3 regions of the Clostridium sp. TJA020 genome follow, and region 3 is predicted to be linked to each of the others. Evidence: predicted binding sites of a transcription regulator. Region 3 holds the regulator's gene; each other region holds the start of a gene.
What was found. The regulator Rex, encoded in region 3, represses fermentation and respiration genes when NADH is low (regulators of the CRP and FNR family bind a similar motif). The targets are predictions, from matches to a motif close to ATTGTTAANNNNTTAACAAT.
Positions count from the first base shown of each region.

Region 1: a site for Rex is predicted at 1,425-1,444, ahead of AC4FQ1_RS07690 (acetyl-CoA C-acetyltransferase). Genes of this name have one in related genera too.
Region 2: a site for Rex is predicted at 1,535-1,554, ahead of AC4FQ1_RS00060 (tRNA-binding protein). Genes of this name have one in related genera too.

Region 1 is NZ_JBZEFC010000003.1:356,035-359,326, reverse strand. Features, by position in the region: gene rpiB (ribose 5-phosphate isomerase B) at 1-85, shown strand, start outside; gene upp (uracil phosphoribosyltransferase) at 105-734, shown strand; gene AC4FQ1_RS07695 (deoxycytidylate deaminase) at 791-1,285, opposite strand; gene AC4FQ1_RS07690 (acetyl-CoA C-acetyltransferase) at 1,545-2,723, shown strand.
Region 2 is NZ_JBZEFC010000001.1:8,793-12,084, forward strand. Features, by position in the region: gene AC4FQ1_RS00050 (xanthine dehydrogenase family protein molybdopterin-binding subunit) at 1-396, shown strand, start outside; gene AC4FQ1_RS00055 (nucleoside deaminase) at 498-971, shown strand; gene AC4FQ1_RS00060 (tRNA-binding protein) at 1,173-1,523, opposite strand; gene AC4FQ1_RS00065 (DNA topoisomerase III) at 1,874-3,292, shown strand, end outside.
Region 3 is NZ_JBZEFC010000006.1:48,060-51,351, forward strand. Features, by position in the region: gene AC4FQ1_RS09930 (acyl-CoA dehydrogenase) at 1-142, opposite strand, end outside; gene AC4FQ1_RS09935 (short-chain-enoyl-CoA hydratase) at 203-985, opposite strand; gene AC4FQ1_RS09940 (redox-sensing transcriptional repressor Rex) at 1,261-1,899, opposite strand; gene AC4FQ1_RS09945 (heavy metal translocating P-type ATPase) at 2,493-3,292, opposite strand, start outside.

The DNA of each region.
Region 1 (3,292 bases), on a different contig from region 3:
TTTCTTAAATTCAAAATTTGAGGGAGATAGACATCAAAGAAGAATAGACAAAATATCTAAAATAGAAGAAAAATATAATAAATAAAATTTGGAGGCGTTAAATAATGAGTAAAGTTACAGAAATCAATCACCCATTAATACTACATAAGTTAGCATTTATAAGAAGTAAGGATACTGGATCAAAAGATTTTAGAGAATTAGTATCAGAAGTTTCAATGTTAATGGCATATGAAGTTACAAGAAACTTACCAACAGAAAATGTTGAAATAGAAACACCAATATGTAAAACAAAATGTAGAATGCTTGCAGGTAAGAAACTAGCAATAGTTCCAATACTAAGAGCCGGTCTTGGAATGGTAGATGGTGTTTTAAAGCTTATACCAGCAGCTAAAGTTGGACATATAGGATTATATAGAGATGAAGAAACATTACAACCAGTTGAATATTTCTGTAAATTACCTCAAGACATAGCTGAAAGAGAAATAATAGTTGTAGACCCAATGCTTGCAACTGGTGGATCAGCTATAGATGCTTTAACAATGCTTAAAAATAAAGGAGCTAAATTCTTAAAGCTTATGTGTTTAATTTCATCACCAGAAGGAATAAAGGCTATAAAGGAAGCTCATCCAGATGTTGATATATTCGTAGCTGAAATAGATGAAAAGTTAAATGAGCAAGGATATATAGTACCTGGTCTTGGAGATGCAGGGGATAGATTATTTGGTACTAAATAATTATTATAAGGTTTAAAAATAAATCCTTCTATTTATAAATAGAAGGATTTATTTTTTTAAATATCATCTACATTAAATGAAAGTTCTATTTTTTCTACTGAAGGTTTCAATTGAGTTAATTTAACTCCAGCTGCATTAAACATTTTTTTAGAAGCTTTAACAACATCTGTATTAGAATATTTATCGCTTAAAAAAATCACTTCTTTTATTCCACTTTGTATTATAGCCTTTGCACATTCATTACAAGGGAATAGAGCTACATATAATTTTGCATTTTCAAAAGATACACCTCTATTATTTAATATGGCATTAAGTTCTGCATGAACAACATAAGGATATTTTGTTTCAAGAAATTCTCCTTCTCTATTCCAAGAAAAATCATCATCAGAACAACCAAAGGCAAATCCATTATAACCAACAGATAATACTCTATTGGTAGGACTAACTATACATGCTCCAACTTGTGTACTTGGATCTTTACTTCTTTTTGCTGATAAAAGAGCAAGTCCCATAAAATATTCATCCCAAGATATGTAATCTGTTCTTTTCATAAATAAAAGCTCCTTTTATAAAAATTATGTAATTTTACTATTTATATATATTAATAACATTATTAAATTAATAAACTAATATTAATTTAATTAATATTATAATACAATCACAAAAAAAGTAAAAATATTATAAAAAGTATTTGTTTAAAATTTAACAAAAACTATTGATTATTAGGAATGAAATGGTTATAATAAAAGTATGTTAAGAGTTTAACAAAGATTATGGTTTAAAGTAATCATATATTAGGAGGTTTTGTTAATGAGAGAAGTAGTAATAGTAAGTGCTGTTAGAACAGCGTTAGGATCATTTGGAGGATCTTTAAAAGATGTTCCAGCAGTAGATTTAGGAGCAACAGTAATTCAAGATGCAATAAAAAGAGCAGGAATTAAACCAGAAATGGTAGAAGAAGTATTAATGGGAAATGTTATTCAAGCAGGTCTTGGTCAAAATACAGCTAGACAAGCAGCTATAAAGGCAGGACTTCCAAATGAAGTACCAGCAATGACTTTAAATAAAGTTTGTGGATCAGGATTAAGAGCAGTTAGCTTAGCAGCTCAAATGATAAAAGCTGGAGATGCTGATATAGTAGTAGCTGGTGGTATGGAAAGTATGTCAAGAGCTCCATTTGCTTTAGATACAGCAAGATGGGGACAAAGAATGGGTAATGGAAAAATGATAGATACAATGATAACTGATGGATTATGGGATGCATTCAACAATTATCATATGGGAGTAACAGCTGAAAATATAGCTAAACAATGGAACTTAACTAGAGAAGAACAAGATGCTTTTGCTGCAGCTTCACAACAAAAAGCGGAAAAAGCTATAAAAGAAGGAAGATTCAAAGATGAAATAGTTCCAGTTGTAATTCCTCAAAGAAAAGGAGAACCAAAAATATTTGATACTGATGAATTCCCAAGATTTGGAACAACTGAAGAAACTTTAGCAAAATTAAGACCAGCATTTATTAAAGAAGGAACAGTTACAGCTGGTAATGCATCAGGAATAAATGATGGAGCTGCTGCATTAGTTGTAATGAGCGCTGAAAAAGCTGAAAGTTTAGGAATTAAGCCAATGGCTAAAATTCTTTCATATGGATCAAGAGGAGTAGATCCAGCAATTATGGGATATGGACCATTTGGTGCAACAAAGAAAGCATTAGAAGGAACTGGCTTAGAAGTTAAAGACTTAGATCTTATAGAAGCAAATGAAGCCTTCGCAGCTCAAAGTTTAGCAGTAGCTAAAGATTTAGGATTCGATATGAGTAAAGTTAATGTAAATGGTGGAGCTATAGCTTTAGGACATCCAGTTGGAGCTTCAGGAGCTAGAATATTAGTTACATTACTTCATGAAATGGAAAAAAGAGATTCTAAAAAAGGTTTAGCTACACTTTGCATAGGTGGCGGAATGGGAACTGCTATAATTGTTGAAAGATAATTATAATATATAATTAAAAGTATACCTTAAGAAATTTTCTTAAGGTATATTTTTTTTGAATATTTTTAATGATTTATAAGATAATAATGTTTATAATAAAAATATAAAGAATAAATGATTATTATAAATAAAAATATGTAGAAATATAAATTAATATATGCATAAACATGAATAAATTAATAAAAATATTAATAATTAAAGAACACAATGAATAAAAAATAAAAGGTTTATTCAAACTACATATGAAGTTAAACATTATAAGCTTTTAAGAAAATGTATACATAGTAGCAAAATTTAAAAAATATTATAAAACTTATGAAAAATATAGTAAAAGTTAAAATGAGGAATGCATTAGAAATCTGAATATTCAGAAAAAAGAAATTAAACAACCTATTTCTTTCTCCATAACTGAAAAATATACTAAATCAAAGGAAATAACAGTAATCAGTAAATAAAATATAATAAACTGAAATAAATTAAGAAAATACAGGTATTTGCTTTAAAATTAAGTTTTAGAGAAAAAAACATATAAACTATAATAGTTAGTATGATTGCCGAGGAGGGAAGTT
Region 2 (3,292 bases), on a different contig from region 3:
AAAACATCAGTAGTTGATTATGTTTCAGTAGTTGATTGTGGAACAGTAATAAATCCAGCACTTGCAAGAATACAAGCAGAAGGTGGAATAGTGCAAGGTATTGGTATGGCATTACTTGAAGATATAAACTATGACAAGAATGGTAGAATGATTAATGATACTTTTATGCAATATAAGTTACCAACTAGATTAGATGTTGGTAATGTAAGAGTAGAATTTGAAAGTAGTTATGAACCAACGGGTCCATTTGGAGCTAAATCAATAGGTGAAATTGTTATTAATACACCAGCTCCAGCAATAGCAAATGCTATATATAATGGAATGGGAGTTAATATTAGAGACTTACCTATGACAGCTGAGAAAATATTAATGGCTAGCTTAAAGAAAGATGCATAAAATTATTAGCCATATTTTAAAAATAAATTATTATAAGTATAATATTAATATGTAAATAATTTAATAATTAATATAATAATTAAGATAAAGAGGGTATGAATATGGAAAAAGATAAGATAATGAATTTATGTGTTGAAAGTTGCATGGATGGAATGAAGCATCACGAAGGAGGTCCATTTGGTGCAGCAATAGTTAAGGATGGAAAAATTATAGCTGTGGCTCATAATACTGTAATTAAAGATAATGATCCTACTGCTCATGGTGAAGTAAACGTTATAAGAAAAGCTTGTAAAGAACTTAATACTTTTGACTTAAGTGGATGTGAATTATATACAACATCAGAACCTTGTCCTATGTGTATGTCAGCTATTATTTGGGCTAATATATCAAAAGTGTATTATGGATGCACAGTTCAAGATGCTAGAGATATTGGCTTTAGAGATGAGCATATATTAAAGTTTTTAAAAGAAGATTGTAATGATAAAAAAATAATAGATTTGGAAGCTTTAGATAAAAGTGAATGTTTAAAAGCTTTTGAATATTGGACAAAGGATAATTTAAGAACAGATTATTAGTAAAAGTTTTAATTAAATACCTAATAAGTAATTTTTAAAAATTACTTATTAGGTTATTTTTTATTGATATTATATTAAAATGTGTATCATGGAAAACTAAAAAGGTTTTAGTTAATTGTTATTTTTATTAATACTATATAATATTATTTTAAAATATTTTTATATAACATTAAATAATATTTTTTAATGTTATGTTAAGTTCTAACCAACTCTTGTTCCATTAGGAACTGGTTTTTCAGGTTGTGCTAAAACGGGGGTAATTCCATCAGCATATCCAATATCAAAAAGCATACCTTCTGAAATTTCACCTGCCATTTTCTTTGGAGGTAAATTAACTATAAATAGTGCTTGTTGACCTTCGATTTCCTTAGGATTTTCTCTTTCGCCTTTCATTCCTACTAATATAGTTCTTTCAAATTCACCAAAATTAACAGTTAGTTTAACTAATTTTTTTGATTTTTCAATATCCTCAACTAATTTTATTGTTCCAACTCTAATATCAATTTTATCAATTATGTCCATATTAATATTTTCTTTAACAGAAGCTGTCATAATATCTCCTCCTTTTTAAATAATTAATAATTATAAAATAATAAAAAATTATGCTACAAGTTTATATTAAATTATTCCTTGTTTTAGGATTATTATAACATTAATTACAAAATATTCAAATATTTAAAAAGAATTTATATTTAAAAAAGTGCAATAAATAATTTTGTTGTAGAATTTTAAAATATCTGTATTTAGTAAAATTTTTTGTTATTAAGAAAAGTATAATGATAATTAAAAATTTTGTATTAATTGTTATTTAGTTTATAATGAAATAATAAGAATTAAATATTAAGTTATCATGTTAAATAGTGTAGAAAATAACTTTTTAATATAGATTGAAAGGAATTTATATGAGTAAAATATTAGTTTTAGCAGAAAAACCTTCAGTAGGAAGAGAACTTGGAAGAGTTTTAAAATGTAATAAAAAGGGGAATGGATATTTAGAAGGAGAAAAGTATATAGTAACATGGGCATTAGGACATCTAGTAACTTTAGATGCACCAGAAGGATATAATCCAGCATGGAAAGCATGGAATATGGAAACATTGCCAATGCTTCCAAAGCATATGAAGCTTACGGTTATAAAAGGTAGTGGAAAGCAATTTAAAATTGTTAAAGAGCAAATGTATAGAAAAGATGTAGGAGAAATTGTAATAGCGACAGATGCAGGACGTGAAGGAGAGCTTGTTGCAAGATGGATAATTGAAAAAGCTCATGTTAAAAAGCCTCTCAAGAGACTTTGGATATCATCTCAGACAGATAAGGCTATAAAAGATGGATTTAAAAATTTAAAAGATGGAAAAGAATATGATAATCTTTTTCATGCTGCAGAATGTAGGGCAGAAGCTGATTGGCTTGTTGGACTTAATGTAACAAGAGCTTTAACTTGCAAGCATAATGCTCAGCTTTCAGCAGGTAGAGTACAATCACCAACTTTAGCTATGATAGTACAAAGAGAAGAGGAAATTAAAAATTTTAAACCAAAGGAATATTACACAATAGATATAAAAACAAATAAATGTAATTTTACTTGGGTAAATAAAGATAATAATTCAAGAATATTTAATGCTGATTTTAAAGATAAAGTATCATTAAAAATAAAAAATGGTGAAATAAAAATAGTTGATATTAAAGAAGCTAATAAAAAGACTTATTCACCAAAGCTTTATGATTTAACAGAGCTTCAAAGAGATTGTAATAAAATTTATGGATATTCTGCAAAGCAAACATTAAATATAATGCAAAGACTTTATGAAAATCATAAACTTTTAACTTATCCACGAACAGATTCAAGATATATATCAGGAGATATAGTATCTACTATTCCAGATAGACTTAAAGGAATAGCATTTGGAGAATATAGAGCTATAGCAACAGAGCTTTTAAAGGGTAAAATAAAAGCAAATAAAAGTTTTGTTGATGATAGTAAGGTATCAGACCACCATGCTATAATTCCAACAGAGGAAAAGAGTAATTTAGCAAATTTAAGTTCAGATGAAAGACATGTATATGATTTAGTTGTTAAAAGATTTTTATCAGTATTATTACCTCCATTTGAATATATTCAAACAACTCTTGAAGGAGAGATAAATGGAGAAAAAGTTATAGCAAAAGGAAAAGTAATTAAATCAAAAGGGTGGAAAAAGGTATTTGATAGAGAAGATGAGGATGATAAAGAGGATATAAAAGAACAAGAGCTTCCAAAAATAAATAAAGGTGATAGCTTAAAAATTTTAGATGTTAAAGTTAAAGTTTCTGAAACTAAGGCA
Region 3 (3,292 bases):
GCTTAGCCATTTTTTTAACGTTTTCCATTGGGAATCTTTCTGTTTCATCAATTTCAGCCGCAATTGGTTTTACTTCGTTTATAGCGAATTCTCTAACCATTTGTCTTACTAATTCTTGTTCTCTAGTTAATTGGAAATTCATTTAAATTACCCTCCTAATAATACACCTAAATCTATTAGTGAATTTATATATTCTATTTCATTATTTGTTTTGGAAGTTTTTAGCTCTTCTTTCCATAAAAGCAGTCATACCTTCAACTTGGTCTTCTGTACTGAAACATTTACCAAAGTCTTCTGCTTCTATCATTATTCCTTCATCTATACTTACTTGCATTCCTCTTCCGATTGCATCTTTACATAACTTAACAGCTATTGGAGCATTGGCCATTATTTTTTCAGCCATAGCTTTTGCTTCATCCATTAAATTTTCTAAAGGAACCACTTTATTAACTAATCCTATTCTTAAAGCTTCATCAGCTTTTATCATATCGCATGTATAAATAAGTTCTTTTGCTTTTCCCTCTCCAACTAATCTTGCTAATCTTTGAGTTCCACCAAATCCTGGAGTTATTCCAAGACCTGCTTCTGGTTGAGCAAATTTAGCTTTTTCTGAAGCTATTCTTATATCACATGACATTGCAAGTTCACATCCACCACCTAGTGCAAATCCTGAGATAGCAGCTATAACTGGCTTGTCTAATTTTTCTAATCTTCTAAATACTTTGTTACCTAAAATACCAAATTCTTTTCCTTGTTCTTCGTTTAAATCTTTCATTTCTGAAATATCAGCACCCGCAACAAAAGATTTTTCTCCAGATCCAGTTAATATAACACAAGTTATGTTGTTATCCTTTTCTAAATCTTCAACAACTGTATTAATATCTTTTAATGTTTCTGAATTTAAAGCATTTAATGCTTTTGGTCTGTTTATAGTTACGATAGCTAAATTTCCTTCTTTTTGAAGAATTACATTCTTTAATTCCATTAATAAAGCCTCCCTTTTTTCACAACCCAATTAATATACATTATTTGAATATTTTTCTAATTTTCACTTTATCAAACATTAAAAACTTGAAATTTTGTAATTATTTTTCAATTGTTTGTTATAATATTAACAAATCTAACTAAAAAATAATTGAAGTCTCTCAACTTCAATTACAATTATAATACTTTGTTAAATTTTTTGCAATATCATTCTAAAATTTTGTGTATTTTTTTACAATTCCTCAAAACCTCTTATTTTATCTAGCTTTAAAGCTATTATTTATTATTCTTATCATGTAATAAATATATTAAAGTTAATAAACTTTCACTTAAATGTACATTTTCAACAGTTATATTTTCTGGAACAATTAAATCTACAGGTGCAAAATTCCATATTCCTTTTACATCACCTTCGACTAAAGTATCACAAACTCTTTGTGCATTAATTTTAGGTACACATATTACTCCAACGTCTATTTTGTTATCTTTTAAAAACCCTTCTAAGTTGTCAATATCCTGTATTTCAACATCTCTTATTCTCATTCCAAGTAATTTAGGATTAGCATCAAATATAGCCTTTAACTTAAAGTTCATTTTACTAAATCTAGTATAGTTGGCTATTGCTTGACCTATATTACCAGCACCAATTATTACTGCATTATACTCTTTATCCAATCCCAATATAGTACTTATTTGACTTGCTAATTCACGTACATTATATCCATATCCTTGTTGTCCAAAATCACCAAAACAGTTTAAATCTTGACGTATTTGAGAAGCTGTAAAGCCTATTTTTTCTCCTAATTCCTTTGAAGATATTCTGTCTACATCATTTTTTAATAATTCATTTAAATATCTGTGATATTTAGGCAGTCTCTTAATCACAGCCATAGAAATAGATTTCTTTTTTTCCATACGTATCTCCTTATTAATTTTTATATTTGATTAAACATAATTATATAAAACTCTATAATTGAGAGTTAAATTTTTAACTATCATTATATATATTACCATAATTTAATTAAAATAATCCAATTTTATTATAAAAAATAAAGTTTATATATAAGACGCCCATCTTATATATAAACTTTGCTTGAATAAGATGTAAAGTTTTAAACTCTACAACAGGAAAAATTCCTGTATGCTACCCATCTTGTTTTGCCTGAAAGATTTACCGTAGTAGATTATACTTTTCTTTTCTACCTTTGTCAATGGAATTACCTGTATTTAAAGGATTAGATAGGATATAATATTTTTTTAGGCATAATTTATATATAGATACTAAAATATAATTTCTTATTTTTAATAATATTTGTAATTTATAATTTCGTAACACATATTATAATTCATAATCTTTTATAAATCAAAGTGTTTAATATTATTTACAAAAAAATATATTTATATAAATTAATAATTAGCGTAAAACTACAATATAAATATCATAACTTTACGCTAATTTTATATTAAACAAAATATATTTTTAAAAGTCTTTTAAATACTTTTAAATTTTATAATCTAAGTGCTCTCATTGAATTTAATACTGCAATTAATGTTACACCTACATCTGCAAATACTGCTTCCCACATATTTGCATCTCCAAGAGTGGCAAGTACTAATACTAATATTTTTACACCTAATGAAAATATTATATTTTGCCATAATATTTTATTAGTCTTTCTTGCTATCTTAATTGAATCCACTAATGTTGAAGGTTCATCTTTCATAAGAACAACATCTGCAGCTTCTATAGCAGCATCTGAACCTATTCCTCCCATAGCTACTCCAACATCTGCTCTTGCAAGTACAGGGGCATCATTTATACCATCTCCAACAAATGCAAGTTTTCCTGTCTTTTTACTCTTTAATATTTCTTCAACTTTTTCAACTTTATTATCTGGTAATAATTCTGAATAATATTCTGTTATTCCTAACTCATTTGAAACTTTATCTGCAACCTTTTTACTATCTCCAGTTAACATAACTATTTTATTTACACCAATTAATTTAAGATTATCTATAGCACTCTTTGCATCATCTTTTATTTGATCTGAAATAATTATATTACCTTTATATTCATTATCTATTGAAACATATACTATAGTTCCTATTTCATTAACCTCTGGAACGTCAATACCATTTAATTTCATAAGCTTTTTATTACCAACTAGTATATTTTTATTGTAAGCTCTAACTATTACACCTTTACCTGAAACTTCTTCTTGTCTTTCAATTACATTATCATCTATATCACTATTACTTGATAATTTATACTCATCAACAATTGATTTAGCTATTGGATGATTAGAAA